4 regions of the Peteryoungia algae genome follow, and region 3 is predicted to be linked to each of the others. Evidence: predicted binding sites of a transcription regulator. Region 3 holds the regulator's gene; each other region holds the start of a gene.

Region 1 (7,834 bases), 1.1 Mb from region 3:
CCAGGAAGGCGTTGGCGGCATATTTGATCAGTTCGGAGGTGCGGCGTTCGCAGAAATAGAGCGGCGCCTCGTTGAGATAGAGCGGACGGTAGACTTCTCGCATCAGTTCGGTGGCGCGTTCGTCGCCCGTGCCGATGACGATGCGGTCGGGACGTTTGAAGTCGGAGATGGCGGCCCCTTCCCGCAGGAATTCCGGATTGGAGACGACGGCAATGTCCTTGTCCGGAAATTCCTCGCGGAAGATGCGCTCGATCTCGTCGCCGGTGCCGACAGGGACCGTGGACTTGGTGACCACCACCGTAAAGCCGGTGACGGCGGCTGCGATTTCGCGCGCGGCGGCGTAGACGTAAGTCAGGTCGGCATGACCATCGCCGCGGCGAGACGGCGTGCCGACAGCAATGAAGACGACATCGGCGTTTGCGACGGGGCCAGCCAGATCAAGCGAGAAGCTCAGGCGGCCGGAAGCACGGTTATGGGCAATGATCGCTTCGAGCCCCGGCTCGAAGATCGGCACTTCGCCGCGCTCCAGCGCCTCGACCTTTTCGGTCGACTTGTCGACACAGATCACCTCGTGACCGAAATCCGCCAAACAGGCTCCCGACACCAGGCCGACATAACCCGAGCCAATCATCACAATGCGCATTGAACACCTATCCTGACCATGATTGCATCCGGCTGCCGTCCGTTCCGCTATGGCGCGTAGAACACGACGCTGAGATGACAAACCTGTTAAGTCGCGCAGAATTCGTCATCGCATCCGAATTGATCCGCGACGATGCGAGGAAATCCTGCCCCCCGTCTCGGTCTAGCCATCGATAGCAAATCTGTCAAAACCCATTGACGGGACGGTTAACCGAGCGGCGTGAGGTTTGCCCGCAGCCTTTGGTGTGCGGCTTCATCGAGCGAGAAATTCCACATCAGGGTGATCGCGGCGAGCTTGGGAAGGATGGGCAGGAAGGCGTAGAGGGCGGCCAGCATCGTCAGTGCCTCCGGCGTCTGGGCCGCCGACTGGCTTCCGATGAATCCGGCGAGGTCGAGCAGTGGGAAGACGATGCCGGCGGAGAGTGCGACCGCTAGCTTGGTGATGAAGCTCCAGGCCGCGAAATAGAGGCCGGAGCGCTGTTCGCCGGAGGCGACCGTGTCATTGTCGATGACGTCGGCCTGGATCGCCGGCGGCAGTGTCAGGTCGAATCCGAGCAGCAGGCCAGTGACGACGCAGACGATCGTGAAGGCGAAGACATCTCCCTCACCAAGGAAGCCGGCAACCGAGAAGACCGCGCAGGCCAGCATCATGGCGAAGCACCAGGCGCGATGCTTACCGAGGCGCCGGGCGGTTGCAACCGCCAAGGGAACGCCGGCGATGGCGCAGAGAAAATACGTGAAGAGCAGAGGCCCCTGCAGGGCCGGCGCACCGAGGCGCTGCCCTACGAAATAGATAAACAGCGAGGCTGGAATGGCATTGGCAAAGCTGTTCAGCAGAAAGGCGGAGGCCAACCGCAGGAACGGGCCATTGGCGCGCAGATGGCGAAACCCCTCCCGCAAGGATAGCTTGCGCCGGGAGAAGTCCACCGGCTCGGGCACGGTGGTTGCGGCGAGCAGACCCGTCAGCGGCAGCATCACGGCAATGAAGACGGCGATCCAGGCGAGGCCGTGAAAACCGATCGCCGTGTCGAGCCCCCCGACGAACGGGAGTGTGATGGCGATCAGCGATCCAATGAGCGTCGCCCCCTCCCGATACGCCGAAAGCTTCACACGCGCCTGGTAGCCGGTCGCGAGTTCAGCCCCCCAGGCCGTGTAGGGCAACAGCGACCAGGTGGAGCCGATGGAGAGCGCCACGCCCCAGAACGCGAGATAGCCGATGCTGGCATCCTCCGGCGGCCAAAACAACATGAAGGCCGCGAGCGCCGTCAGCGGCGTGGAGATCAGGAAAAAGAAACGGCGGCGGCCGAAGCGGGATCGTACGCGGTCGGAAAGCCAGCCGAACAGGGGATCGGTGACCGCGTCGATCAGACGGATGCCGAGCAGCACGATACCGATCGTTGCCAGCGACATGGCGAAGTGATCTGCGTAAAAGGTCGGCAGAACGATGTAAAAGGGCAGCGCTATGGCGGCCATGGGGATCGCCGGCAGGGCGTAAAGCACGAGGCGAGAGGGCGCCGGAGCCTGGTGTGTCATGATATCCCGATCAATTGGCTGTCTCAGACGTCTACGACTTTGCCGCGCTTGCGGTTTTACCGGAACGACGGCAGCGTTCGGAACAGTAGATGACGCTTTCCCAGTTGCGCTCCCACTTCTTGCGCCAGGCGAAGGGTCTGCGGCAGGCGGGGCAGGTCTTGTCGGGCAGATCGCCCTTGCGGATCATCTTCGGCATTTCGCTCCCTCGCTTCCTGCGCTGCAATTCGCATCTGAGGGCTGAGCGGATCACTTCAGGACAATCAAGCTGTTGAAGCTTGCCACCCCCTGCCCCACTTGCTAGCTCGAAGCCACAATCACGGGAGAGACATCACGATGCGAGAACATAAATTTGGCCGGACGGAATTCACCGTCAGCGATATCGGCTTCGGCGCATGGCAGATCGGTGGGTCCTGGGGCGAGGTTTCCGAGGCCGACGGCCGGGCAGCGCTCAATGCGGCCCTCGATGCCGGCATGACCTTCATCGATACGGCTGACGTCTATGGCGACGGCCGGTCGGAAAAGATCATCGCCGAGGTGCTGAAGGCACGCGGCGGCGAGCGGCCGATGGTGGCGACCAAGGCCGGTCGCCGGCTGAACCCGCATGTGGCTGACGGTTACACCAAGGCCAATATCGAGGCGTTCATCGACCGCTCGCTGAAGAACCTGGAAATCGACAGTCTCGATCTCGTGCAGCTGCACTGCCCACCGACCGAAGTCTATTATCGACAGGACATGTTCGAGGGGCTCGAAGAGATCCGCAAGGCCGGCAAGATCAAGCACTACGGTGTCTCGGTGGAAAAGGTCGAGGAAGCGCTCAAGGCGATCGAATATCCGGGTGTGGCTTCGGTGCAGATCATCTTCAACATGTTCCGCCAGCGTGCCGCCAGCCTGTTCTTCCAGGAAGCCAAGCGCCGCAACGTCGCCGTCATCGCGCGCGTGCCGCTGGCAAGCGGGCTGCTTTCGGGCAAGATCACCGCGAGCACACAGTTTGCTGCTGAAGACCACCGCAATTTCAATCGCAATGGCGAGGCCTTTGACGTTGGTGAGACCTTTGCGGGCGTGCCTTTCGAGACAGGTCTCGCGGCGGTCGAGGAAGTCCGCAAGCTGGTACCATCAGGTGCCTCGATGGCGCAGTTTGCTCTGCGCTGGATCCTGATGCATGAGGCCGTCACGGTCGTCATCCCCGGCGCCCGCAATGGCGAGCAGGCCAAAGCGAATGCGGCAGCGTCCGATCTGGCAGCCCTGTCTGCCGATGTCATGGCTGCATCGCGCGACGTTTATGAACGCCTGATCGCGCCGCATGTGCACCACCGCTGGTAAGAGGCGGACGCTCTCAAAAGGACGAGGCCGGGTGAGCGATCACCCGGCCTCTCTTTTATCAAGACGTCGATCCGTCGATCAGTTCGTGCCCCGCAGGTTCACTTCCCAGAACAGCGTTTCGCCGGACGAATCGTCCACACCGTCGTTGTCGGTGACCGCAAAGGCCTTGCCCGAGGCGTCGAAGGCAAAGCCTTCGAGCTTGTCGACCACGTAGCCATTGGTGGCGGCCTTCAGATCCGGAATGAAGTCGTGGACTTCTTCCTTGGTGACGGTCGGAAGCTGCTCGCCGAGCTTGGCGGGCTTCAAATCGGCGACGGCAACTCGGAAAAGCTTCTTGAGCTTGGCGTTGTCGCCGATCTGGTTGTCGCGCTCGACGATATAGACATAGTCGCCGTGGGCGGTGATTTCCGACAGGCCGACCCAGCCTTCAGCGGCCTTTTCCAGCGGATAGCGAACGGCGCCCCATTCCTTGGACTTGGGGTTGTAGGAGAGGAGCTTCACCGAGCCCTTCTCGTCGTCACCCCATTCACGCTGAACTGCCATCCAGAGGGTCATGTCGTCACCGGTGCCGACACTGGTGACACCTTCGAGGCCGAAGCGGGTCTGGCCTGCGAGCAGTTCAACTGGGAGGCCGATCTCGGCCTTGATCTCACCCTTGGCATCGACATTGTAGAGGCCATGGCCGACGAGCTTGGCAGAATCGCCTTCCGAGGCCAGCCAGAAGCCGCCCTTGCCATCCAGCGCGATACCTTCGAGATCGAGCTTCTGGGCAGCAGCGCCGCCGCGGGTGACCGGCAGAGCCGAGGTGATGACGGCCGGCTTCTGCGTTGCGTCGATCGTGTAGATGGTCGGCTGCATCGCATAGAAACTGTCATTGACCGCATAGAGCGTGCCTGCCTTTTCGGCATCGCCGACGAGGCCAGACAGAGCGCCCCAGCCGATCGGTGCACCATCGACCATGGCCGACTTCAGCATTGGATAGGCAGGCGTGCCTTCAGCCAGCTCATAGAGCATGACATGCGAGCGCGGGCCGCCATCTTCGCCGAGGTCCACCTCGTTGGCGGTGACCAGCAGGTTGCGCGACGGAATGGCAACGGCGCCTTCCGGCGACACACCGGACGGCAGAAGCTGTGTCAGTTCCGGCTCGGCGCCGGTGTCCTTGTAGACTGCGGCGATCGAGGAACGCTCGGACAGAACGAAGAAGTAGTTCTGATCGCCGAAGGTTGCGACTTCCAGGCCTTCCGGCTCGACGCCCTTGGACTTGGCACGCTTGTCGGGAAAATGACCGATCTGGGCGATGGCCATTTCCAGCGACGGACCGGACTCATAGGCAACCTTGCCGGTCTTGTCGAAGATGGTGAAACTGCGCGAGCCACCGTTCCAGTCGCCTTCATTGGCAATAACCAGACGGTTGTCGTCGAGCCACTTCACGGCATCAGGCTCGCGCGGAACGCCTTCCCTTGTACCGGTGAACTTGAGTGCTCCATCCGACTTGGTGTCGATACCTTCAAGGTCGACCGTACCGGCAGAAAAGTGGGCCTTCACGTCACCGGTCTTGCCGTCGACGATGGCAATGTGGTTGTTTTCCTGCAGCGTCACTGCGATTTCGCCGAGGCTGTTGATCGCGACGAATTCCGGTTCCGGATCCTCAGGTGCAATCTCGGCAAGATCGGTCAACGCGACGCGCTTCATCGAGCCGCAATCAGCAACGCCATCATTGAGCGACAGGATGACGAGGTCACCGGCCGGCATCTGCGGCAGGGCGCCATCGTTCAAGTCTTCGTCACGCTCGTTTTCGATGGCGATGGCGATGAATGAGCCGTCCTTGGCCACGGCGACCGAATCCGGCTGACCGCCGATATCGCAGGTGGCATCGACAGCCTTCGAGGCAATGTCCACGATCGCGAGCTTGCCCGACGGGCTGGTAAAGTTCTCGGAGGTGTTGACCCCGACGAGTACCTTGCCGCCAGCGACAGCCACGGAAGTCGGCTCGCCGTCCATCATCACAGCGCCCGCAGCCTTCGGTGCCCTGGCGTCCGTGATGTCGATGAAGCCGATGCCACCGAGCGGGCTGTCGGAGTAGATCAGTGTGTTGCCGTCTTCCGAGGCGGTGATGATCTCGGCAGAGGTGGTGGTCAACTTGTCCTTGTCGGCCGGCAAATTGGCGGCGACCGGGAAGGCGGCAATGCGGTTGAAAACCTGTTCGGCAGCGGCCGGCAGGGCCACGGATGCAAAAAGCGCCGCCGTCAGGGCGACGCGGGAGAGACCATGGGTCATCGGGAAACCTCCAGTATCCAGAAATGGAACAAGAGGTTTCTGGGGCAGTCGGGTGACAGTCGGATGACAGATTGGCGGTCGTCCGACGAATTCCTGCCGGATATCCCGATAAGCTGTTCCTATAGGTTGCTGTTCTCGAGACCTGTCATTGGGACGCCGGCGATGCTTCCTTGCCGGCCTCGCGCAACATCAGGAAGAGTGAAGCCCCGAGGATCAGCAATGCGCCCAACCACAGATAGCCGCTCGGCGCATAGCCGAAGACCAGCCAGCCGGCAAAGACGTTGAGCGGGAGCTTCAGGTCGTCAAACGGCTGAACATAGGCCGCGTCAGCGGCATTGTAGGCGAGTGTCAGCAGATATTGCCCAAAGGCCGTCAGCAGACCGGCGGCGAGCAACAGCCAGAGGGTGAGGCCTTCCGGCACGGCGAAGCCACCGGCAACTGCGAGCCCGGCATTGATCGGCGTCAGCAGCACCAGCAGCCAGACCGTGACCGTTTCCGGTGCCTCGTAATGCGTGAGGTTCTTCATGATCAATGAGGAACCGCCCCAGAGCAGGGCCGAAAAGACCGGCAGGAGGGCGGCCAGGGTGAAGCTGTCCGACCAGGGCTGGAGGATGATCATCGCGCCGACGAAGCCCGTCAGCGTCGCAAGCCAGCGGTCGCGGCCGACGGTCTCGCCGAGAAAGAGGCGTGCGCCGATGATGATGAAGAAGGGCGAGGTCATGACGAGAGCGATGGCCTGCCAGATCGGGACGGTGGCGAGGCCCGTGACCCAGGCCTGCACGCCGAAGGCGGCCAGCAGGACCCGCAGGATGTGGCGCACCGGATAGTCGGTCTTCATGGCACGCAGACCGAGCCGGAAGAGCAAGGGGAGAGAGAGGACGAGGGCAAAGCCATATTGCCAGAAGGCTGTTGAGGCCGGCGGGAAACCGAGCGTCATGGCAAGCCATTGCGTGACGACGTTGAGAGCGGCGAAGGCGACGCCCGCCAGAACCATGAAACCGGCGCCGAGGACGGCCCGGGAGCGCAAGAGCGAAACGGAGCTCTGATTCATGTCATTTTTCCTTTTCCAAAGGACCAACACAAACCAGGACAGATGAGGACGACGAAAAGCGCACCCGGACGGGCACGGATCTGCGCAGCAACGCCTCCGCGATCCGCAACGAGCGGAACAAGGGCGTGGCCTGACCTCATTCTCTTTCATCCGGACTTTAACCGTCGGCTCCGGCTTTGCACCGGATCTGCTGACCCTGCCTTTCGCGAATGAAAGGCAGGCGCTCGCGGGCTTCGGGTCTCCCCGTTACCGCCGGTGGGGAGTTTCACCCCGCCCTGAGAACGAATGCCGGTACAACCGGCGCCTCACAGATAAGACAGGTCTCGCTGCAGCGCAAGAAGGGCAAAAAGAAAGCCCGGCACAAAGCCGGGCTCACCAGTATGTCAGCTGACCATCGGCACCGAAGGGTGCGACGGTCACGACGGATCAGCTGTTGACAGCGTCCTTCAGGCCCTTGCCGGCCGTGAACTTCGGAACGTTGCGAGCCGGGATGTCGACTTCAGCGCCGGTGGACGGGTTGCGGCCCTTGGAGGCTTCGCGACGGCCAACGGTGAAGGCGCCGAAGCCAGCGAGACGAATGTCGCCGCCGTTCTTCAGTTCAGCCTGGACCGTTTCAAAAACGGCATCAACGGCAGAGGCAGCGTCAGCCTTGGTGAGGCCAGCCTTCTCGGCGACCGCGGATACGAGTTCGTTCTTGTTCATGTTTCCACCCTTTCTGATTGGTATGAAACGACTCAAATGATTAAGTCGGGCGGAGAATACGAAAGCTTCTGCCCTTCGCAACTCAAAAGCACCTGAAAGCCCCGGAAAACAAGCCTTTCACGCGGCATTTCACAAAAAAGGCTGGCATAAATGCCAGCCTTTTTGTCGGTTTTGGAGCTTTGTGGCTCACTTATGGCAGATTTGCCTCAGTGAGCGATGGTTGCACCGGTTTCATCGGTGCCGTCGACCACGCCGATCGCCGGCGTTTCAACGGTTCCATCCCACTCGATCGGCTCGGGGACACGGACC
Region 2 (7,834 bases), 1.3 Mb from region 3:
GAAAATCCTAATGATCCGATTTAGACCGTTCTTACGGATTGTTCGTAAGCTCCCGCCATTCTTCTCATCAGGACGGCATCATGAGCAATAATCTCGGAATGGATGTTCGCAAATCTCCTCGCAGTCGCTGCAGGATCGACAGCAAGGTTCGTTACTTCAAGCAGGAAGCCGATGGACGCGTAGTCAACATCTCGCGCAATGGCCTGGCGCTTGAACTCTCGTCCAAGTTCCCGGCTGCCGCCGGGAGCCCCGTCATCATCGAGAACGCCGATATCGGCCTGCTCGAAGGTGTGGTTCGCTGGAATTATGGCGGGCGGATCGGCATCATGTTCAGGCCCAACAGCAATTCGATTGCCAAGGTCGCCGCCTATTTCCGCAACTTCCACCAGGAAGTTCGCCCGGTTCTCACGCGCTAAGGTCTGCCTCCATAGCGCAATTAACGGTAAACACCCGCAAATACAGGTCAAATACCCTAAATCTGCCAGGGTGACTGCTCGCATTCTAATGACCTCGGCCAGATGCCGTTAAGGCGCCTGACCGAGATTTCCTGCGTTTCTTCCAATCAGTTTTGATGGAGCGCAGTCAGATGCTTGCTGGCAAACTCAATCCGGACGGTCGTCGAAGCCAACGCCTACGCTGTCATATCAGAGGCACGCTGGAATGTATCGGCCAGAGGCTGGACGTGCGTATTCTCGACATTTCACATAGCGGCATGGCGCTGCAACTCGAAGGGTGGATAGAGGCCAAGCGCGGCGCGATGGTCTGCGTGCGGTGTGCCGAACTCGGTCGGATCGACTGCACCGTGCGCTGGTACAGGGCAGGAAAGATGGGGCTGGAATTCGATCAGAGCACCAATGCGGTCGCTCAGATCACGGCCTATTTCCGGAACTTCCATCAATCCCTGGGCCACACCTGACAGGTGGGCGCCCGTCATTCGGCCTCGGCAGCCTTCAATTCGAGATCGAACGGTTCGATTGCGCTGTTGCCCAGGATATACAGGACGTCATTGAGATAGTTTCGGCTTTTGGTGACCTCCACCGAGATCGGGCGATCGCCTTCTTGCGCACTGGGCGGCGCCAAAGACTCCAGTGAAAACTTTGCGCTGTTGGAATCGGGCACGCCGGAGAGGATGGCCGAGGTTGCGGTATCGGGTACCGTCACGACAGTTGCCTTGTCGCCTCCAACCGTTTCGGACGACAATACGCTGCCGGACGAATCCTGGAATTCCACGCGGCATGCCGGGCAAGCTCCGGCAATCGCCTTCGTGTCGAAGATCAGCTGAGGTGCGAGGGCAGCCTCTGACGGGAGATCCTGAGCATGCCCCGTCGTGACCAGTATTTCGCCCAGGTAGTTCAAGAGCTCCGTTGGCTTTGGATCGATCTCCACGCTGACGGCCTTGACCTCGGTGTCTTTGACAACGTCCTTGACCGGGGCAATCGCACCGGCAGTCGAAAGCAGAAAGGCGGGCGCGCCAACGCCGAGCACGAATGCCTTGCTGATGTTCGGCTCATTGCCGTAATGGGCCACGATCCCGCCGATGAGGCCCAACAAAACCAGGATGGCGATCGAACCGGCTATCGGTGCCAGGATCGAGAGCCAGGGCTCTTGCGCAAGTTTCTCAAACCAGTCCGCGATCTGCCCTCCCTGGGCACGAACCAGGATCCGCGCCAGTTCAGGCGACATTCCGCCGATTGCACCTGCAAAAAATGCCGTGTTGAGCCATGGCATGAGTCGATCCCCCATCGATGACAAGAGAATAATACCTCGCAGGCCGGGCAAAATCAATCTTTGCGCTACTATTCAACCACCATCTAGCATGGGTTGCATTGGATCCGTCCATGTCTCACCCCTGTCATTTTCCAGGTGCAAGCCTCTGGAAAGCGACTTAACCTCCTTCGCTTTCAGAACCAGTTCTTCGTGAGGCCCCCATGTCGTCTATCCTCGATCTCCACCCGATTTCCCGCCGCTCTTTCCTCAGCGGCATCGCCGCCTCGGCAGCCCTCGTCACGCTTCATCCGTTTGCCGCGCGCGCTTCCGCCAATCAGGCGCATCTGCGGCTGATGGAAACAACCGACATCCATGTCAACGTGATGCCTTATGACTATTACGCCGACAAGCCGAACGACACGATGGGACTGGCGCGCACCGCAAGCCTGATTGATTCCATCCGCGCGGAAGCCGGCAACTCCATGCTGATTGACAATGGCGACTTCCTGCAGGGCAATCCGATGGGCGATTACATGGCCTATCAGAAGGGCATGAAGCCTGGGGACGTGCATCCGGTGATCAAGGCGATGAACGTACTGGGCTATGACTGTGGCACGCTCGGCAACCACGAGTTCAACTATGGCCTGGACTTCATGTTCAACACGCTGGCCGGCGCGCAGTTTCCCTTTGTCTGCGCCAACCTGACCAAGGGCGAGCTCTCTGCCGATCCGAAGCAGGATGCGCTCTACTTCAAGCCTTACGTGATCCTCGAGAAACAGATCCGCGACGGCTCGGGCGCCACGAGCCCGATCAAGGTGGGCTTCATCGGCTTCGTGCCGCCGCAGATCATGCTGTGGGATGCGAAGAACCTCGAAGGCAGCGCGCAGACGCGCGACATCCTGCAGGCGGCACGCGCCTGGGTGCCGCAAATGCGTGAGGAAGGCGCCGACATCGTCATCGCGCTCTCCCATTCGGGCATCGATGGCCATGGCGAGAGCGAGGGCATGGAAAATGCCTCGCTCTATCTCGCCGGCGTCGAAGGCATCGATGCGATCTTCACCGGCCACCAGCATCTCGTTTTCCCCGGACCGAAGGATTTCGAAGAGGTTCCGGGGGCCGATGCGGTCAAGGGCACGCTGCTGGGCAAGCCGGCCGTCATGGCGGGCTTCTGGGGCTCGCATATGGGCCTGATCGATCTGCTCTTGGAAAAGGACGGCGCGAGCTGGAAGATCGTCGACTTCACCTGCGAAGCACGGCCGATCTACCACCGCGACGAGAACCGCAAGGTCGTCGCCGATACCAAGGACAAGCCCGAAGTGATCGCCTCGGTCGCGGCCGAACATCAGGCAACGCTCGACTATGTCCGCACGCCGGTCGGCAAGACCTCCGCGCCACTCTATTCCTATTTCGCGCTGGTCGCAGACGATCCCTCGATCCAGATCGTCTCGATCGCACAGTCCTGGTACATCAAGACCATGCTGAAGGACGGCCCGCACAAGGACCTTCCCGTCCTGTCGGCTGCCGCCCCGTTCAAGGCGGGCGGTCGCGGCGGTGCGGATTACTTCACCGACGTGCCGGCCGGCGACATCGCGATCAAGAATGTCGCCGATCTCTATCTCTATCCGAACACGATCCAAGCGGTCGCAATCACTGGCGAACAGGTGAAGAACTGGCTCGAAATGTCGGCCGGCATCTTCAACCAGATCGAGCCGGGAGCGCAGGATGCGCCTCTCATCAACCCGGACTTCCCATCCTACAATTACGATGTGATCGACGGCGTCACCTATCAGATCGACCTGACCAAACCCGCGCGCTATGACAAGGACGGCGTCGCCGTGCACCCGGAAACGAGCCGTATCGTCAACCTGCAGTTCGACGGCAAACCCATCGATCCGGGCCAGACGTTTGCGGTCGCGACCAACAACTACCGCGCCGGAGGCGGTGGCAAGTTTCCCGAGATCGCTGCGGACAAGGTGATCTTCGTCGGACCGGACACCAACCGCGACATCATCGTCCGCTACATCGTCGAGCAGGGCACGATCAATCCCTCGGCCGATGGCAACTGGTCCTTCGCGCCAATCGGCGACACAACCGTCACCTTCGAAACGGGGCCGAGGGCGCGCGAGCATCTCGCCGGCTTCCAGGGCGCCAAGATCGAGGATGCCGGTGAAGCGGCCGATGGATTCGCGAAGTTCCGGCTGACGCTTTGACGGCCGAGCTTCGGCGCGTTGCGGATCAACGGGTTGGGAATCGATTCAAAGGCTTGAATCGATTCCTTAAACCGCTTCGGAAAGAAGGGGCGACGGAAATTCTGCCGGGCAATTCGACAGATGCTCCTCGAATGCGCGGATCAGCCAGAGGCCGGCGGGTCCCGGAGGATTGTCGGCCCTGCGGATGGCATGGAGGTTGTACGCCCCTTGCTCATAGGCCGGCAGGTCGAGATGCACGATCCGGCCTTGCGCCAGGTCCTCGTGGATGATCGAGACCGGCAGCCCGCCCCAGCCCAGGCCGCCGCGAATGAGCTGGTGCTTCGTCGCCATGTCGCTCACCCGCCAGGTCTTGAAAGAGAGGACGTTGAAGTCTCGCCCCTGGGTCAGGTCCGAGGCATCGCTGACGACGATCTGCGTTTCCTCCCGCACGTCCCGCAGCGACAGCTTGACCTTGCGGGCCGCCAGCGGGTGGTCGGCTGCGGCGGCCGGCAGCAAAAAGCTGTGGCCGATGCGGTCGGCGACCAGTGTATCGTCCTGACGTAGGGGCGCGCCACCGATGCCGATTGTCGCCCGACCACTCAGGACCAGTTCCACAAGCCGGCCGAGCTCCCCCACTTCAAGCCTGAGGGAGACGGAGGGAAACTCGGTCTGGAATTCCCGGAGCACCGCAAGCACCGCCGGCATCGGCACGAGCACGCTGATCGCGATCGACAGTTCGGCCTCCAGGCCCTGACGCATGCTGCGTGCCTTGGCGCGCATCACCTGCAGGTCGCCAACGATCCGGCGCGCATCGGTCAGCATCGCCCTGCCCTCCTCGGTCAGCCTTGGCTGGCGCGTGCCGGTCCGTTCGAAGAGTGATACGCCGAGCTGGCTCTCCAGGTTTCCGATCGTGTAGCTCACCACGGATTGCGCCCGGTTGAGCAGGCGGGCGGCGGCCGAAAAGCTGCCGGCATCGGCCACTGCGAGAAAGACCTGAAGCTGGTCGAGGGTGGGGTTGGCATCCATGGCTTTCGAGCATCCATCCAATTGTTCGATAAGACCGATCTACATTATCACAGTTTCATCGATAGGTGCGCAGGATTACATGCATGGCAGGCCTGCTCCCAAGGGCCCTCCAACATCCGAGGAACTGCCATGTCGTCCATCCTTCTCGTCACTTCCAGCCCACGCGGCTCTGACTCCCTCTCGAACTCGATTGCATCCCAGCTCGCCGAGAAATTCGCAGCGCAGACCGGTGGCGCGCTGGTCCGCCGTGATCTTGTCGAGACCCAGCTCGACCATGTCGACGGCATCTTCACCGCCGCCATCCGCAAGCCGGCCGATGCCCGCACCGCCGAAGAAACCGAATCCGTTGTCCTGTCCGACGCGCTCGTTGCCGAACTCCTGGCCGCAGACACGATCGTCATCGGCACCGGCCTGATCAATTTCAACATCTATTCGTCGCTGAAGAGTTGGATCGACCACGTCGCTCGTGCCGGCCTCACCTTCACTTATACTGAAAACGGTCCGGTCGGTCTTGCCAAGGGCAAGAAGGCCTATCTCGTACTGGCCGCCGGCGGCGTCTATTCCTCCGGTCCCGGTGCGCCGATGAACCACGCGGTGCCTTACCTCAAGACGGTCCTCGGCTTCCTCGGCATTGATCTTGTCGAAACGGTCTATGTCGAAGGCTTGGCCTACGGCCCGGAAGCAGCCGAAAAGGCCGTCGCGGCTGCACAGGCCAAGGTCGTGGAACTGGCCGAGGCCGCCTGATCCTTAGCTCTCCCGTTTCCATGACCAACGAGCGCGGCAAACCGGCCGCACTCGCCTTTGCAAACGGCAAGCACCTTCAGTTGCCGTTTGCCGCCAGGGCAAGCGCTGTCTCGTTCCCCGCATGGGGCGGGCGCTTGTCCCGATGGACTGTGCGCCGCGCGATCCGCCTCAGCTCGATGACGACCGTCTCACTGATTTCACGAGCGATTTCGACCACCGGCTGCGGTCGACCGAGCAGATAGCCCTGCAGCTCGTCGCAACCGGCAGCACTCAGGTAGCTAGCCTGTTCCACGGTTTCCACACCCTCCGCCACGACACGCATGCCAAGCCCGTTACCGAGCTCGATGATGGTGCGCACGATGGCGTTGGCGGTCTCCTGCTCGCCCAGGGCCGAAACGAAGCTGCGATCAATCTTGATGACGTCGAACGGGTACCGGCTCAGATAGCTCAGCGACGAATAGCCCGTGCCGAAATCGTCGAGCGCGATCTTGACCCCCAGCGTCTTCAGATGGCCGAGGATGAGACGCGCCCTCTGGTCGTCGTCGATCAAGACGCTTTCGGTGATCTCCAGCTCGAGCTTCTGCGGCGCGACGGCGGTCTCCTGCAGAATTGCCTCGATGCCGGCCAGAAAATCCGGGTGCCGGAACTGGACCGGTGAAACATTGACGCTCAGATGGACATGCGGCGGCAGGTCGACCGCCAGCCGGCAGGCTTCGCGCAGTACCCATTCTCCAAGACCGATGATCTTGCCGGAGACTTCCGCCACGGGAATGAAATCACCAGGCTGCACCATGCCGCGCTCCGGGTGGTTCCAGCGCAGCAAGGCCTCGTAGCCGATGATCGCGCCGTCTCGGGCCGAGACGCGCGGCTGGAGATAGAGCTCGAATTCGCCGCGCTCCAGCCCCCGCTCGATATCGGCCTCCAGGGCGCGCCGCTTCTCAATCAATTCGTCCATGCCCTTGCGATAGGCGCGAAACGTGTTCCGCCCCGATTTCTTGGCATGATAGAGCGCAACGTCGGCGCGGCCGATCAATTCGTCCAGCTCGGTTGCATGTTCGGGAAACAGCGCGCCGCCGATGCTGATGCCGCACTTGATGCGTTCGCCCTGCCCCGTATTGAAAGGCTGCCGAAAGGCATCGATCAGCCGGCGGCTCATATCCTCAAGCTGTGCCTCGAAATGGCAATTGCCGAGAATGACTGCGAATTCGTCGCCACCCAGCCGCGCAGCCATGTCCGCTGATCCGAGAGCCGCCGACAGCCGCCGGGCGGTCTCGCGGATGACCTCGTCGCCAGCCGGATGGCCATAGAGATCGTTGACATCCTTGAAGTGGTCGAGATCGACGAGCAGGACACCACAACCCCAATCACGATTGGGGCGGTCGACCTGGGCTGACAGCGTCTCGGTAAAAAGTGCGCGGTTGGCCAGGCCTGTCAACGGATCATGCTCCGCGAGATGGCGCATGCGTCCTTCGACGGCCTTGCGCTCCCTGAGATCGACGAGACAACCGATGCGGATGTGGCGACCGCGATATTCGATGTTGCGGCCTCTCGCCTCGATCGGAATTCGTTGTCCGTCCGGCCGCACGATGTGGAGCTCACGGGAGACATTCGGCGCCGGGTTCGGATCGTCCAGCAGCATGCGCCGCCCTTCCGCGTCCACCAGATCGAGGATGGACGAGCCCACGAGCGTCTTCAGATCTCGGCCCGTCAGCAGCTCGAGCTGCTCGTTGCCGTCGATGATCGTGCCGTTCTCATACATGACGATCGCCTCGAACGTGGCGTTGGCGAGCGCCGACACCCGCTCGGATTCCTCCTGGTCGCGCACCTGCCCCTCGAGTTCCTGGCGGCTGCGCTCCTGCTGCTGGATATTGTCCATCAGGCCGTTGAACAGCCGGGCGAGCTTTTCCGCCTCGTCACCCGGGTCGACTGTCAACCGGTCACCGAGATCGGCGCTCCCCGAGACCAGTTTCGCCAGCGCATCCTCCACATGGCCGACACCGAGGCGCGTGCCGTGTTCGGCAACGTTGAGACCGACATCCTCGACCTCGGCAGAGACACGGATCGGGACCAGCTTGTCGAGGGTCCAGAAAAAGGCGTAGCCGAGGCCGAAGGCCCAGTAGAAATTGAGAGCCGAGCCGAAGATCTGGATGTAGAGCTGGTCGAAACGC
Region 3 (7,834 bases):
CAGACGCACCCTGGTCGGGATCTGTTCCGACTGGCGGAAGTAGACCCCGGCAATGTCCTCAAGCGAGGTCCCGTCGAGCGGGACGATGCCCTGATATGGCTGCATGTAGGCGCCCTGGTCGATGGTGAAGGCCAACATGCCCTCGCCGAGCAGTTCTTCGGGCGATGCGCGACCGGAAGCCACCGCATCCGCCACAGCCTGTTCATCGAAACGGGCATAGGCGCGCACGCTTTCGGGCGAGCTGAAATCGGCGACGAGCAGGTCGACCGGGCCATCACCCTTGGTCTGGACCGTGAACTTGCCTTCGAACTTCAGCGAAGTGCCGATCAGCACCGTCAGCACGATCGCTTCGGCGAGAAGCCGTGCAACCGGCGCCGGGTAGGCGTGACGGTCGAGGATGGAATTGACCAGCGGTCCGAGCTGCACGGCGCGACCACGCACGTCGAGACCGTCCACCTGGAAGGGGACCACACGATCGTCGCCGGCGAAACCGAATTCGCCGAGTTCTGCTTGTTTCATCGCCATGAATGTACTCCCGGCACACGGGGTGCCATACGCTTGGCCGCCTGAGCGGCCCGATCAGAAAGGGCACAGATGGGATCACCTGCGCCAAACGTCAAGTCGGACATAAATTGCCTGAAACCGGCCTCAGATTGCGCCGAGGCACCAGGCGAGGATCGATTTCTGCGCATGCAGGCGGTTCTCCGCCTCGTCGAAGACCACCGACTGCGCGCCGTCGATCACCTCGTCGGTCACTTCCTCGCCGCGATGCGCCGGCAGGCAGTGCAGGAAGAGTGCCTCGTCATTCGCCTTCTTCATCAGCTCCGCATTGACCTGGAAAGGCTGGAAGACATTGTGGCCGCGCGCCTTGTGCTCCTGGTTCATCGACACCCAGGTGTCGGTAATGACGGCATCGGCACCGGTCACCGCGCGGTCGGCATCATGGCAAAGCATGATCTCGCCGCCATTGTTGCGAGCCCAGTTGAGGATCTTGTCATCCGGTTCGGAGCCGAGCGGCACCGCCATGTTCATGCGGTAGCCGAAGCGGGCAGCGCCTTCGACCAGCGAATGAAGGACATTGTTGCCATCGCCGGTCCAGGCCAGCGTCTTGCCGGCGACGGAGCCCCGATGCTCCTCGATCGTCATGATGTCGGCCATGATCTGGCAGGGATGCGTCATATCCGTCAGGGCGTTGATGACAGGCACCGTCGCGTGTTCCGCCATTTCCAGAAGGCGGGCATGGTCGGTCGTGCGGATCATGATGGCATCCACATAGCGCGACAGCACCTTGGCGGTGTCGCCGATCGTCTCCGCACGGCCGAGCTGCATTTCGGTGCCGGACAGGAACAACGTCTCGCCGCCCAGCTGGCGCATGCCGACATCGAAGGAAACACGCGTGCGCGTCGAGGGTTTCTCGAAGATCATCGCGAGCATCTTGCCGGCGAGCGGCTTGTCGGCGGTGCCGGCTTTCGTCGCCTGCTTGCGGGTCTTTGCGTCTTCTAGAATGCTGCGCAGATCCCCTGACGTCATGGCGGAGAGATCGAGAAAATGCTTGGAAGAGGCCATGAGAGAGCGTCCTGTCTTAGGCAGAGGCTGCGACTGCAGCTTTGGCGCGGATCTGTTCGGCTGCGTGTTCGATGCGGGCGAGGCCGTCGCGCGCTTCCTCTGCCGTAACCGTCAGCGGCGGCAGCAGGCGGATCACGTTGTCGCCGGCGGGAACACCGAGCAGATGCTCGTCACGCATTGCCATCAGAAGGTCGGTATTCGGAACCTTGGCCTTGATCCCCAGCATCAGGCCTTCGCCGCGCACATCCTCGATCACATCCGGGAAACGGTCCTTCAGCGAAGCGAGGCCCTGGCGGAAGACCAGCGCCGTGTCGCGCACGTTGTCGAGAAAACCGTCCGCGAGCACGACATCGAGCACGGCATTGCCGACGGCCATGGCGAGCGGGTTGCCGCCATAGGTCGAGCCGTGGGTGCCGGGTTTCATGCCAGAAGCGGCTTCCTCGGTCGCAAGGCAGGCACCGAGCGGGAACCCGCCGCCGATGCCCTTGGCAACCGCCATAAGGTCCGGGGTGATGCCGGCCCATTCATGCGCGAAAAGCTTGCCGGTCCTGCCGACGCCGCACTGGACTTCATCAAGGATCAGCAGCAAGCCGTGCTCGTCACAGAGGTCGCGCAGCGCCCGCAGCATTTCGACAGGGATCGGACGGATGCCGCCCTCGCCCTGGACCGGCTCGACCAGAATGCCAGCCGTTGAATCCGTGATCGCGGCCTTGAGTGCCTCAAGATCGCCAAACGGCACCTGGTCGAAGCCAGGCGCTTTGGGACCGAAACCTTCCAGATATTTCTCCTGGCCACCTGCGGCGATCGTCGCAATGGTTCGGCCGTGGAAGGCGCCTTCCATGGTGATGATGTGGAATTTCTCCTGATGCCCCTTGGCGAAGTGGTAACGGCGGGCAGTCTTGATCGCGCATTCCAGCGCTTCTGCGCCGGAATTGGTGAAGAAGACGCGCTCGGCGAAGGTGACCTCCGCCAGGCGCCTGGCCAGCGCCTCCTGACCCGGCACTTCGTAGAGGTTCGACAGGTGCCAGACCTTGTCGGCCTGGTCCTTGAGGGCACCGACGACATGCGGATGACCATGACCGACAGACGTGACGGCGACACCGGCTGCGAAGTCGAGATAGCGCTCGCCGCTTTCCGTCACCAACCAGACGCCCTCGCCTCGTTCGAAACGCAGCGGCGCCCGATTATAGGTCTGGTAGAGCGGCGTAGCTTCGGCCATGGCGTTCACGATCCTTTTCGACAATCCGTCACACCGGACGGTGCGGCCTCCACGAGGCTCCGAAAAAATTAAAAATGCCGCCTTGCGGCGGCGCGGGCACTATCCCCACTCACCCTTGCAATGTCAACGTTTTCTGCAGGAATCGCGGCAGTTGGAGCGATTTCGGCCAACACGCGCAGGACGAGTGCCGGCGAAGATTCCATCTGTTGCATACTTGACTCACTCGGGAAGCAAGTTGGGGAAAACCGCGAAATCGATTCCAGATGATTCCCGCGACTCTTGTCACGGAGTCAGCCGACCTCTAGGTTAAATTTTATTAACAGATTGCATGCGGCGGAAGTGCTCACCGACAATATCGAGGCGGTTTTGTTTCGGATTCATTCGAAGCAACGGTGACGGATTCTGCCATGACAGACGCGAGCGGCGGAGATGAATGGCATGAACTGGACTGATGAGAGGGTTGAAAGACTCAAGCGCCTCTGGGCCGAAGGCCTGAGCGCAAGCCAGATTGCAGCGCAACTGGGCGGCGTAAGCCGAAACGCCGTAATCGGCAAAGTGCACCGGCTTAACCTTCCGGGTCGCGCCAAGGCAGGCGGCAACTCGTCTGCAGCACGTCCGGCCAAGCGCCCTGCACAGACGCAGCGTCCGGCAAGTTTCCAGAACCGCCCGGCAGCCAGCACGACCACCCGCACCGTCACCCGCGCTGCAGGCGCCACGATGCTGAAGGAAGAGATCGAGGTCGAGGCCTACGAAGAGGTCGAAGTTCGGCGTTCCCTGAACGTGGTTGTTCCGATTTCGCGCCGCCTGGCACTGACGGAACTGACCGAGCGGACCTGCAAGTGGCCGATCGGCGATCCGATGAAGGACGACTTCCACTTCTGCGGCTGCGAAATCGCCGACAGCGCGCCCTACTGCACTTACCATGCAAAGCTCGCCTATCAGCCGGTCAGTGAACGCCGCAAGGCTCGCTGATCCCTCGGCCAGAGACAGAGACATCCAACGGGTCCTTCGGGGCCCGTTTTCTTTTGGCGCCCGCACCAACAAGGAAAAGGGGCCGCAGCGGATGATCCGCGCGGCCCCTTCGATCGTCTGGCAAGCCGGTTCAGGCTTCCATGGAGTAGCCCGCACCGCGAACCGTGCGAATGACATCCTGCATGTTGGAGAAATTCAGCGCCTTGCGCAGGCGGCCGACATGCACATCGACGGTGCGCTCGTCGACATAAATGTCATGTCCCCAGACACCGTCCAGCAGCTGAGACCGGGAATAGACGCGCCCCGGGGAGGCCATGAGGAATTCCAAGAGCCGGAATTCCGTCGGACCGAGACGAACCTCGCGGCTCTTGCGATGAACACGATGTGTCTCACGGTCGAGCTCTATGTCCCCGCAACGCAGGACGCTGGAGAGAACCTCGGGCTTGGCACGCCGCAGCATGGCCTTGACGCGAGCCATCAGTTCCGGCGTGGAGAAGGGCTTCACGACATAGTCATCTGCTCCCGTCGCCAGGCCACGAACCCGCTCGCTTTCCTCGCCACGGGCGGTCAGCATGATGATTGGCAGGCGCTCGGTTTCGGGGCGCACACGCAGGCGCCGGCAGAGCTCGATGCCCGAGACGCCCGGGAGCATCCAGTCGAGGATCAAGAGATCGGGAACCCGCTCCTGCAGGCGGATCTCTGCCTCGTCCCCCCGCAGGATCGTCTCGACTTCGTATCCCTCGGCTTCAAGGTTGTAACGGAGGAGGACCGACAGGGCCTCCTCGTCTTCCACCACGGCTATCTTCGGCTGCATCAAAAACCAACCTCGCTGGCCAACATCACTCGGTGATCGCACCGACGGAAGAGGTGAGGTCTTCCTTCGGGCGCTCGCCTTCCGGCTGTGCGCCGGTCGTCATGTAATAGATCGTCTCCGCGATATTCGTCGCGTGATCGCCGATACGCTCGATGTTCTTGGCGCAGAACAGAAGATGCGTGCAGCTCGTGATGTTGCGCGGATCTTCCATCATGTAGGTCAGGAGTTCGCGGAACAGCGAGGTGTAGATTGCGTCGATTTCCTCGTCGCGATCACGGATCGACTTGGCCTTCTCGGCCGAGCGCGTCGTATAGACGTCGAGCACTTCCTTGAGCTGGGCAAGCGCCAGGTCCGAGAGATGTTCGAGGCCACGGGCGAGCTTGCGCGGAACGCCGGTCGCCTGAATGGCCACCACACGCTTGGAGTTGCTCTTGCCGAGATCGCCGACACGCTCGAGGTCCGCAGCGATGCGAAGAGCGCCGATGATTTCGCGCAGGTCTGATGCGACCGGCTGGCGCTTGGCGATGGTCACGATCGCCTTGTCACCGATCTCGCGTTCCATGGCATCCATGACGACGTCGTCAGAAATGACCTTCTGCGCAAGTGCGGCGTCGGAATTGACCAGCGAGCGCACGCTTTCGGCGACCATCTGTTCCGCAAGACCGCCCATTTCGGAGATGCGGCGCATCAGGAACTTCAGTTCCTCGTCGAAGGCCGAGTAGATGTGAGAGGAGCCCATTTGAAACGTCCTTGAAATTGAGTTCAACCGTGAATGACGTCAGGGCTCAGCCGAAGCGGCCCATGATGTAATCCTGGGTGCGCTGGTCATCCGGGTTGGTGAACATCTTGTCAGTGTCGTTCTCCTCGACCAGCTCGCCGAGGTGGAACATAGCCGTGCGCTGGGAAACGCGGGCGGCCTGCTGCATCGAGTGGGTTACGATCACGATCGTGAAGTTCTCGCGCAGTTCATGGATCAGCTCCTCGACCTTTGCAGTCGCGATCGGGTCGAGCGCCGAGCAGGGCTCATCCATCAGGATGACTTCGGGGCTGACGGCAACGGCACGCGCGATGCAGAGACGCTGCTGCTGACCACCGGAGAGGCCGGTCCCGGCAGAGTCGAGACGATCCTTCACCTCATTCCAGAGGCCGGCCTTCTGCAACGCGATCGAGACGATCTCGTCCAGCTCGGCCTTGTTGCGGGCCAGGCCGTGAATGCGCGGACCATAGGCGACATTTTCGTAGATCGACTTCGGGAAGGGGTTGGGTTTCTGGAAAACCATGCCGACCTTGGCGCGCAGTTGCACGGGGTCAACCTTGGGGTCGTAGATGTTTTCCGCATCGATCTGGATGTTTCCCTCGACGCGGCAGCTCGCAATCGTGTCGTTCATGCGGTTGATGCAGCGCAGGAAGGTCGACTTGCCGCAGCCCGACGGTCCGATGAAGGCCGTAACGGAGCGGGGGCGGATGTCGATGTTGACGTCCTTGAGGGCGTGCTTGTCACCGTAAAACACCTGCACGTTGCGGGCGGTGATTTTGCTTTCAGTCATGGGTGGCGCTTTCGTCGTGGTCATCTTGGTCGCGAGATTGTTCATCATCATATAACTCCTTACCAGCGACGCTCGAAGCGGCGACGAAGAATGATTGCGATCAGGTTCATCAGGATCAGGAACACGAGGAGCACGATAATCGCACCGGAGGCACGCTCCACGAAGGCCGGGTCGCCACGCTGGGTCCAGTTATAGACCTGGACCGGCAAAGCGGAGGCCGGCTGGAAGAAGCCGTCCGGCGGACCGGCCGGGTATTCGCGCACGAAGGCAACCATGCCAATCAGGAGCAGCGGCGCTGTTTCACCGAGCGCACGGGCGAGACCGATGATCGCGCCAGTCAGGATGCCCGGCATGGCAAGCGGCAGGACGTGATGGAAGATCGACTGCATCTTCGAGGCGCCGACGCCGAGTGCAGCATCGCGGATCGACGGAGGCACGGCCTTGAGTGCCGAGCGGGTGGCGATGATGATCGTGGGCAGCGTCATCAGCGTGAGAACGAGACCGCCGACGATCGGAGCCGATTGCGGCAGGCCGACAAAATTGATCAGGACGGCAAGGCCCAGAATACCGAAGACGATCGAGGGCACGGCGGCGAGATTGGCGATATTGACCTCGATCAGGTCGGTGAACCAGTTCTGCGGCGCGAACTCCTCGAGATAGATCGACGTCGCGACACCGAGAGGTAGCGACAGCACCAGCACGATCAGCATCATATAGGCTGAACCGATGATGGCGACACCGAGGCCTGCGGCCTCCGGACGCGTATCGGATGCGTCAGGCGCGGTGAAAAAGCCCCAATTGAACTTCGTCACCAGAATGCCGGCTTCCTTCAAATTGTCCGCAAGAACGAGCTGTTCCGGCGAGACATTGCGATCGAGAGCCGCGCTCTCCATCGTCACGCGACCCTTGTAGTAGCCGTCAATACGGCCACCGGCGAGGAAGTCGAAGGGGTAGGTCTGGCCGATCACGGAGGGATCGGCGATGACGAAGCGGCGCAGATCGGCGGCCGCTTCCTTCGAGATGAGCTCGGCAGCAGCCTTGGGCGTCAGGCCCTCGGCAGCAAGTCCCTTGTCTTCCAGCGCCCTGGCCACGGCCTGCTCGATGAGCGGCGCATAGCCAAACGTGGTGACCTTGGCAATGTCCGCCGGGTCGCGATTGCCAGCCTTGTCGAGTTTTGCCGGATCCAGATAGACGTCCAGCGTGACGAAGGTCTGCTGGAACGAGGACAAGCCGTTCGACATGATGGAGAGCAGAAGTCCGATCAGTGCAACGATGCCGAAGGTGACGGCTGCCTTGCCCCACATGCGGAAGCGGACTTCGGCCTTGTTGCGGTTGCGCGTGCGATCATCGACCGTGAGGATCGACTTCTTTTCCGCAGGCATCGGGGCTCCGATAGCGGTGAGATCGGTCATTCGTACTGCTCCCGGTACTTGCGGACAATGTAAAGGGCCACGACGTTGAGGCCGAGGGTGATGACGAAGAGGGTGAGGCCGAGGGCGAAGGCGACGAGGGTCTCGGGACTTGCGAATTCCGTGTCACCGGTCAGCTGGCTGACGATCTTGACCGTTACCGTGGTCATCGCCTCGAAGGGATTGATGTCGAGCTTGGCAGATGCACCGGCTCCGAGAACCACGATCATGGTCTCACCGATGGCGCGGCTCGCGGCCAGCAGGATCGCACCGACAATGCCCGGAAGTGCCGCCGGAAGAACCACCT
Region 4 (7,834 bases), 2.1 Mb from region 3:
GCAAGGGCCGATCCGTCGCTGATCGCGCACGCCTTCAGGCTCACCTTCCTGATGGCAACCGCCCTGCCGGTCACGGCTCTCATGGCCGATCTCGTCAGAGGGCGCGTGGCGGGCCCAGGCAGCGCAAAGCAGATCTAGGCTCTGCCAGGTTCAGACCTGCAGCTGGTAGCCGTTCCGCTCCGGGAACGGCCAACCGGCCAGCAGCGCCATATCCGGCCGGTAAATCTCGACCTTCAGCGGATAGCATGCCGCCACATCGCTCGAATGGCTCGTGCTGCAATCACCGCCCGGGCAGGCCGAGAGCGCGCCCAGCAGATCGATCTCGGCGAAGATTTCGAGAAAATCGCCAGGACGCACCGGGCTCGCCTTCATGAAATACTGTTGCGTGTCGCGGGTGAAACCGGTGCACATGAAGACATTCAATACGTCATGCACATGCGGTTCGGCCGACTTGATGTCGATACCCTGGTGATGCGAAAGCGCCCGGCAGAGATTGGAATGGCAGCAATGGTGATAGTCGCCGCCGGACAAGAGCCGGTTTGTATAGGGGTCGCAGCGCGTGCCGATCACGTCATGCACGCCTCCGCCGAATTCGTCGAAACCATACCAGCCAAGCGTATCGTGACTGATCGTCGCCATGGGGCGCAGCGATGGAAGGTTGCTCCAGAGACGGTTGCCGGTGGTCACATGGGTGGCATGAAGCGCCCGCGTCTTGCCGGAAAAGAACCGCTCGGAAAGGTCGTTGGCGTTCCAGAGGTTGAGGTCTCCTACCTGCGGCCCCTCGACGCTGACGATGCGGAAGAAATGCCCCTTCGGCACCTCGAACGTATTTCCCTCGCGCGGCGGCACGATGACTTCGCCGACCTTTTCCATCGTCGCCCGGGCGCGCTCCAGCACGCTCATGTCGGGGGCCTCAAGTGCTTCCACCGGATAGCAGACGACGGGCTTCACCGCGCGACGCTCGGCAGCATCGGCGGGAACGGGGATAGTGGCGTTGAGGGGCGACATGGCGGCTCCGGGGATGCGCATCAGGATTAGAGAGAGGCAAGTTGCCCCACTTGCCCCACCAAGACAACCGGCTCTCTTCTTGCCCCATGACCAAGTCTGGCTTAGTCATGAAGTGATGAAACTCCCACCGCTTCCCACACTCCGCGCCTTCGAGGCCGCCGCCCGCCGCGAAAGTTTCCTGCAGGCCGCAACCGAACTCGGCATGACGGCGGCGGCCGTCAGCCAGCATGTGAAGGCGCTGGAGGATTGGCTGGGGCTTGCCCTGTTTGAGCGCCGCACGCGCGGCGTGCGACTGACAGCAGATGGTCGCGAACTCGGGGCCGCCTGCTCCGAAGGCCTCGGTCATATCGCTCGCGCGGCAGAACGTCTGACGGCCCGCCGCAGCGGACTGCGCGTCAGCCTTGCCTGCAAGCCTTCCGTTGTGAACCACTGGCTTGGACCCCGCCTCCCCCGTTTTCGTGCCACGCATCCGGAGATCCAGGTATCGGTGGTCTATCCGCTCGGCGCATTGACGCCGGACGAGGCCGGTACCGATCTCCTGATCCGCCACGGCACGCGACCGCCGGGAAGGGCGGAACGTATACTGGAGGCCGCAACTCGCCCGACCTGTTCGCCGGTTTACCTCGACCAGCACGGGCCGATCATCACGCCGGCCGACCTTCTGAAGCAGCATCTGCTGCACGATGCGACCGAGGCTGCCTGGCACGCCTGGTTGGCGGCTCGCGGCGTCGCGGGCCCAACGCCCACAGGACCTCTCTATGCCGATTTCAACCTTCTGGTCAGTTCGGTGCTGTCAGGCCTCGGCATTGGCCTTTGCCCGACCGCGCTGATCGCCGATCAATTGGCCGCGGGCACGTTGAAGGTCCTGTTTGACGAGCCCGCCGATGAAGACAAGGCCTATTGGCTGCTGTCAGGCGCCGATCTGCCCGAACCAGCCGCGGTCTTGCGCGACTGGCTGCTGGCGGAGAGCTCTGACCACAGTCCGTAAGCGGGATCTCACCAGGCCGGTTTGTGATGCGCGTGCCAGTGCTCGGCAATCTCGATGCGCTTCGGCAGCCAGACCTTCTCGTGACCAGTCACATAATCCACGAACCGCGCCAGCGCCGCTGCCCGTCCCGGGCGTCCGACGAGCCGGCAGTGAAGGCCGACGGACATCATCTTCGGGCTGCCGTTTTTACCCTCCTCGTAGAGCACGTCGAAGGCATCCTTGAGATAGGTGAAGAACTGATCGCCGGAATTGAAGCCCTGCGGCGTAGCAAACCGCATGTCGTTCGTCTCGAGCGTATAGGGGATGATCAGGAAGGGCTTGCCCTCCAGATCCGGCACCCAGAACGGCAGGTCGTCGGAATAGTTGTCGGAAGAATACATAAAACCGCCCTCCTCCATCACGATGCGCAGCGTGTTGTCAGAAGGCTTGCCCTGATACATGCCGCGCGGATGAGAGCCGGTCAGTTCCGTGTGAAGTCGCACCGCCTCGCGGATATGCTCGCGCTCGACATGTTCAGGAAAATCCTTGTATTCGAGCCAGCGATAGCCGTGGCTGGCGATCTCCCAGTCCGCCTCCTTCATGGCGGCAACGGCATCCGGGTTGCGCGCCATGGCGAGCGTCACACCATAAACGGTGACCGGCACACGGCGCTCGGTGAACAGGCGCCAGAGCCGCCAGAAACCGGCACGGGAACCGTATTCGTAGATCGATTCCATGTTGAGATTGCGCTGGCCCGGCCAGGGCTGCCCGCCGACGATTTCGGAGAGGAGGCACTCCGATGCCGGATCGCCATCGAGAATGCAGCTCTCCCCGCCCTCCTCATAATTCACCACGAACTGTACCGCGATCCGGGCCTCGCCCGGCCATTTCGGATCGGGAGTGTTGCGGCCATAGCCGATCAGGTCGCGGGGATAGGGAGCAGTCGTCATCGGTTCACCTCTCGTGTCTTGACGCGAGGCTATTGGCGACGACGGCAGCTGTCGAGATGGAAAACGCAGCGCATATTGCAGCGCGAAGACGTCAGGCGATCCTGCGGCTCGAAACCCGGCCGAGCGGATGCAGCGAATGCACGGTGAACGGTGCGCCGCGCTCCGCCTCGACGAAGAGCGCGAGATTGGTCACCATGACGGGCCCGGCCAGAACAGGATCGAAATGCGCCTTCAAAGCCTGCTCGATTCGGGGAAAATCCCGTGCCAGAAGCGGCCCCGTCAGCGTCATGTGGAAACGAAATTCGTCCATCACATAAGGATGGCCCCAGCGGCTGAGATTGCCGAATTGCGGGGCCGACAGCCGCTCGGGATTGCGTCGCTCGATCTCTCGTTCGGACAGCGGGGCACGGAAACCGTCAAAGGTCTGGACGATCGACGCCGCGAGATAGTCGATGGACGGGCATGGCCGCTCGACAATCAGTCCGTAGACGTCACCGATGCGACCGACAGCGAGCCCCTGGAGCATCACAGGGTCCATGCGACCCGCAAAATGCATCAGTTGCCGCAGCAGCGCAGACTCCGTGGATCCTTCGCTCAGGCGAAACGGCGCCTTGAACGTCGCATGGAACCCGAACCGGCGCGGAAGGGCGGTATGAAATGCGATCTCGTGCACGCCGAGCCCTTTGAGCCCCGGATGCTCTTCTGCCTCTCCGGAAAACACGTTGCGGCCAAGCCACCGCGCCGCGGCCTCGGCAAGCGGATCATTGGCAGGCGGTGTAAAGCAGATGGCATAACGCATGTCGAGCACCTCGCACTGGCCCGCTTCGGCACTTTAGCAAATGCCGTTTCAACCCGGTGGATAGGTGATTTGCATGACAGTATCACGAAGCGGGAAAGGCGCACCCGGGACTGCCGGGCAGCGAAGCCCTGTCAGCTCAGGGTCGTTCGGCAAATCCCTCACCGGCTACGCGATGATCAGCCACGGAAAGGTGATGGGCAAACGAGAAGCTGTCAGGCAGGGGAAGCGCGCGTCCGGCGATCGCATCGAGTGCCGCATCCGCCAGCAGATGGGCAATGCCGAAGCTGACCTTGTAGCCGCCGGTCAGCGCGTGAATGTGCCCGTGCTCCGGATGGGGTCCGACCATCGGATCGCGGTCGACGGCCTTGGGCCGAAGGCCCGCCCAGCGCTCGACCACGGCGGCCGTTTCCAGCACAGGCGCCAGCTGTCGCGCCTCGGCGATCAGCGCATCGAGCAACCCATCCGTGGAAAAGGCATTGCTGAACTGGTTCTCGCTGGTGCTGCCGATTGCGACATGCCCACCTTCATGCGGCACGACATAAAGCCCGTCGAGATAGAGTAGTGGCAGGTCGTCCACGAGATCCACCTTCAGCAGCGCGGCTTGCCCCTTCACGCCCCGGCCAAGGGGCTTGGCAAGTGCCGGCCCGAGGGTGTCGAGGAGCGGGAAGGATCCGACACCGGCTGCGACCAGAAGGTTTCCGAAGCCGACCGAAGAACCATCGGCGAGCGTAAGCCTCCGGGCGCCTGCATCGATCGACTGCACGGCGACGCCTTCAAGCACACGCACGCGCGCCGTCTGCTCCAGTCGAGCCCGCAGTGCTGCAATGAGCGCGCGCGGCGACACGCGTCCAGCAAAGCCGTCGTGCACCAGGCCCGCCTCGCAGAAACTGCGTGATGGCCAGCCGGCCCAGGGACTTTCCTCGATCACGGTCCAGTCGAAGACACGGCCCCTTTGCCGCCAGTTCGTCCCGGCTTCCTGCGAATGCCGTTCGGCGATCGGCCGCAGATGCGGTTTCGGCAGAGGGATGAGCCTCCCGCAGCGGCGATAGCCCGCCGACAAGCCGGTCTCGGATTCGAGACCGGCAATTTCGACCTCCAGCGAAACCAGCCCGTCGAACTGCAGCTGTTTTTTCTCGTTCCAGCGATCTGGCATATGGGCCATCAGCGCGCCGAGCAGCCCGCCGCTGGCACCGCTACCGGTTCTTTCGCCATCGATCAGGATCGTATCGATGCCCCGGCGCTCGGCTTTCAGCGCCGCCCAGAGGCCCATGACACCGCCGCCGACGATCACGAGGTCTGCCTGCAATTGACCTGACATCGCTGCCGATTTATCGGACATGGTCATGACCCATTCGAATTCCACACCGGACACTGGCGACGCTCAGGCACCGCTCACTTGGCATGACGGCGATATGCCCTTTTCCACAGCCTTTGGCGATCATTTTTATTGCCAGACCGATGGCCGGCTGGAATGCGGCCATGTCTTCCTGGCCGGAAACGGCCTGCCGGAACGCTGGCGGGAGACGCAGCAATTCACCATCGGCGAACTGGGCTTTGGAACCGGGCTGAACGCCTGCGAGACCTGGCGCCAGTGGAAGGAGCACCGTCTGCCCGGCGCTCATCTCCATTTCGTATCCTTCGAACTCCTGCCCATGCAGGCCGGTGAGATCGACCGGGCCCTGTCCCGCTGGTCGCAGATAGATGCCGAGCGTCAGGCACTTGTCACCCTCTGGCCCGAAGATCCTTCCGGTGTCGTGGAAATCGATCTCGATGCGCAGACGCGGCTGTCCGTCGTCTGCGGCGATGCGCTCGAAAATCTCTCGGCCAGTTCCCTTGCTTTCGACGCCTGGTTCCTCGACGGCTTCGCGCCATCTCGCAACAGTGCCATGTGGTCGGCCGAATTGATGCAGCGGGTTTTTGACACGACGACATCCGGCGGCAGCTTTGCGACCTACGCCGCGGCTGGCTTCGTGCGGCGCAATCTCATCGCGGCAGGCTTCGACGTCGAGCGGCGTCCGGGTTTCGCCGGCAAGCGGGAAATGCTCTGCGGCATCAGGCATGCAGCCTGATCACCCATCGGCTCGAACGAGAGCGGCGACCGGCCTGCCGCTCCATTCTTCGATCTTGCGTAGGAGGAGTTCCGGCGAAATCGGCTTGGACAGATAGTCGTCCATGCCCGCCGCAAGGCAGGCCTCGCGATCGCTGTCGAGCGCGTGTGCCGTAACGCCGACGATCGGTATCCGGCGCCCCGTCCCCTGCTCCGCCGATCGGATCGCCTGCGTCGCCTGATGGCCGTTCATGACCGGCATCGAGACATCCATCAGGATCAGATCCGGCGGCTCGCTTGACCAAGCCTCGACCGCCTCCTCGCCATTGCCGACGATGCGATAGGCGATCCCGCTTCCGGTGAGGATCTGCCGGAAGACGATCTGATTGACGGCATTGTCCTCGGCAATCAGCACTCTGAGGCCCGTTGCCACCGAGCCGCTTTCGACGGATGCGGGTTCGGCCGGCAGTGCGGAGGAGCGGGTCGCGAGAACCGGCTGTGGCGAAGGTCGCAGGCGCTTGGAGTTGACTCCATGCACACGGGCGGTGCGCACGACATCGATGATCGCCCCGCGCAATACGTTCGCCCGCGCCGGCTTCATCAGATGGGCCTGAACCTTGAGGCTTTCGAACAGACGGTCGTCGCCCACCATGTCCATGGAAGTGAGGAAGATCAGGGCGATCCCGTCAAAGCGGCAATCGCTGCGAATCGCCTGCGCCACATCGAGACCATTCATGTCGGGCATCTGGTAATCGATGATGACGGCGTCGATCTTCAGCCCTTCCGCATGCGCCGCGCCAAGGATCTGCAGGCCGGTCGGTCCGTCGGGAACCGCAAGGCCGTCGAAACCCCACATCTGGAGCTGCTCGGTGACGATCCGGCGATTGACGGCGTTGTCGTCGATGACGAGCACCCGGGCATCCTTGACCGTCGCCGGCAATTCCTTCTGCCTTCGACGCTCGGCAACGATGGTAAGCGGCAGTTCGACGGAAAAGGTCGAACCCTTTCCGACTTCCGAGGAAACGTTGAGCCTCCCGCCAAAAAGCTTGACGAGACCGGCCGTGATTGCCAGCCCCAGTCCGGTGCCCTCGTGGCGTCGTGTCGAGGATGTGTCGACCTGGGAGAATTTCTCGAAGATCTTTGCCTGCATCTCGGGCGGAATGCCGATGCCGGTATCCTCGATGCGAAGGGTCAGGAGGGAATGCCCGTCTTGCGTTCCGCTGGTCGACACGGCGACATGCACATGGCCCTTCTCGGTGAACTTGACCGCATTGCCGAGCAGGTTGGTGACGATCTGCCGGAAGCGTCCGGGATCGCCCATGAAGGTGTGTGCAACCGACTCATCGCCGGAGACGAGGAGTTCTATGTCTTTCTCGGCGGCAGCGGATGACAGAAGGGTCGCCACATCCTCGATCGCTTCAACCGGATCGAAGGGCGATTTCCTGAGCTTCAGCTGGCCTGCATCGATCTTGGAGAAGTCGAGGATGTCGTTGATGATGGTGAGCAGCGCATTGCCCGATTTCACCATGATGTCGACAAACGTCTTCTGCCGGCTGTCGAGCTCGGACTTGGACAGGAGCTCCGCCATGCCCAGGACCCCGTTCATCGGCGTGCGGATCTCGTGGCTCATATTGGCCAGAAAGTCGGATTTGGCCTTGTCGGCCGCCTCGGCGCGGGCGAGCAGCACTTCCAGTTCCGCTTCGCGCGCCTTCAATTCGGTGAAGTCGGTCAGAACGACGACGCAGCTGCGATCGCCCCCGAAGGTTGCTTCGAGCTTGACCCAGGTCTTGCCCTCCACCAGCAAGTTCGTCGAGAGCGCGTTCGAGTTCTGCATGGCAGCCTGCCACTGTTGCAGAACCACATCCGCCTCTGTACCGAAATCGCCGCGCGCCGCACAAAACTCGAAGATCGGCCGCCAGCTCTCGCCTGCGACCAGCATATCGTCAGGCAGGTCGAGAATGCGGGCAAAGGACGGATTGACCTCCGCGATACGGCCGTGCTCGATCATCATCAAGCCCTGCGACATCAATCGCATGGATTCCTGCACAAAGCCGCCCAGGCGT

What was found. The regulator PhoB, encoded in region 3, activates phosphate uptake and scavenging genes when phosphate is short. The targets are predictions, from matches to a motif close to TGTCATNNANCTGTCAT.
Region 1: the regulator PhoB is predicted to act here: its motif matches at 5,825-5,841, upstream of QTL56_RS02450 (esterase-like activity of phytase family protein).
Region 2: the regulator PhoB is predicted to act here: its motif matches at 1,840-1,856, upstream of QTL56_RS03425 (bifunctional 2',3'-cyclic-nucleotide 2'-phosphodiesterase/3'-nucleotidase).
Region 4: the regulator PhoB is predicted to act here: its motif matches at 3,798-3,814, upstream of QTL56_RS08300 (DUF1045 domain-containing protein).

Annotation. Positions count from the first base shown of each region.
Region 1 is NZ_CP128477.1:476,279-484,112, reverse strand. It holds gene QTL56_RS02470 (UDP-glucose dehydrogenase family protein) at 1-643, opposite strand, end outside; gene QTL56_RS02465 (MFS transporter) at 850-2,175, opposite strand; gene QTL56_RS02460 (DUF2256 domain-containing protein) at 2,207-2,371, opposite strand; gene QTL56_RS02455 (aldo/keto reductase) at 2,509-3,495, shown strand; gene QTL56_RS02450 (esterase-like activity of phytase family protein) at 3,574-5,772, opposite strand; gene QTL56_RS02445 (DMT family transporter) at 5,918-6,823, opposite strand; FMN riboswitch at 6,958-7,110, opposite strand; gene hupB (DNA-binding protein HupB) at 7,250-7,525, opposite strand; gene lon (endopeptidase La) at 7,732-7,834, opposite strand, start outside.
Region 2 is NZ_CP128477.1:663,578-671,411, reverse strand. It holds gene QTL56_RS03440 (PilZ domain-containing protein) at 81-416, shown strand; gene QTL56_RS03435 (PilZ domain-containing protein) at 587-916, shown strand; gene QTL56_RS03430 (hypothetical protein) at 931-1,728, opposite strand; gene QTL56_RS03425 (bifunctional 2',3'-cyclic-nucleotide 2'-phosphodiesterase/3'-nucleotidase) at 1,929-3,917, shown strand; gene QTL56_RS03420 (LysR family transcriptional regulator) at 3,984-4,922, opposite strand; gene QTL56_RS03415 (FMN-dependent NADH-azoreductase) at 5,052-5,666, shown strand; gene amt (ammonium transporter) at 5,743-7,834, opposite strand, start outside.
Region 3 is NZ_CP128477.1:3,749,643-3,757,476, reverse strand. It holds gene QTL56_RS17830 (Hsp33 family molecular chaperone) at 1-525, opposite strand, end outside; gene argF (ornithine carbamoyltransferase) at 649-1,566, opposite strand; gene QTL56_RS17820 (aspartate aminotransferase family protein) at 1,583-2,785, opposite strand; gene QTL56_RS17815 (GcrA family cell cycle regulator) at 3,224-3,757, shown strand; gene phoB (phosphate regulon transcriptional regulator PhoB) at 3,888-4,571, opposite strand; gene phoU (phosphate signaling complex protein PhoU) at 4,597-5,310, opposite strand; gene pstB (phosphate ABC transporter ATP-binding protein PstB) at 5,357-6,142, opposite strand; gene pstA (phosphate ABC transporter permease PstA) at 6,178-7,530, opposite strand; gene pstC (phosphate ABC transporter permease subunit PstC) at 7,527-7,834, opposite strand, start outside.
Region 4 is NZ_CP128477.1:1,684,196-1,692,029, forward strand. It holds gene QTL56_RS08280 (MFS transporter) at 1-138, shown strand, start outside; gene QTL56_RS08285 (urea carboxylase-associated family protein) at 151-1,008, opposite strand; gene QTL56_RS08290 (LysR substrate-binding domain-containing protein) at 1,124-1,996, shown strand; gene puuE (allantoinase PuuE) at 2,005-2,925, opposite strand; gene QTL56_RS08300 (DUF1045 domain-containing protein) at 3,017-3,724, opposite strand; gene QTL56_RS08305 (NAD(P)/FAD-dependent oxidoreductase) at 3,861-5,069, opposite strand; gene mnmC2 (tRNA (5-methylaminomethyl-2-thiouridine)(34)-methyltransferase MnmC2) at 5,068-5,793, shown strand; gene QTL56_RS08315 (response regulator) at 5,794-7,834, opposite strand, start outside.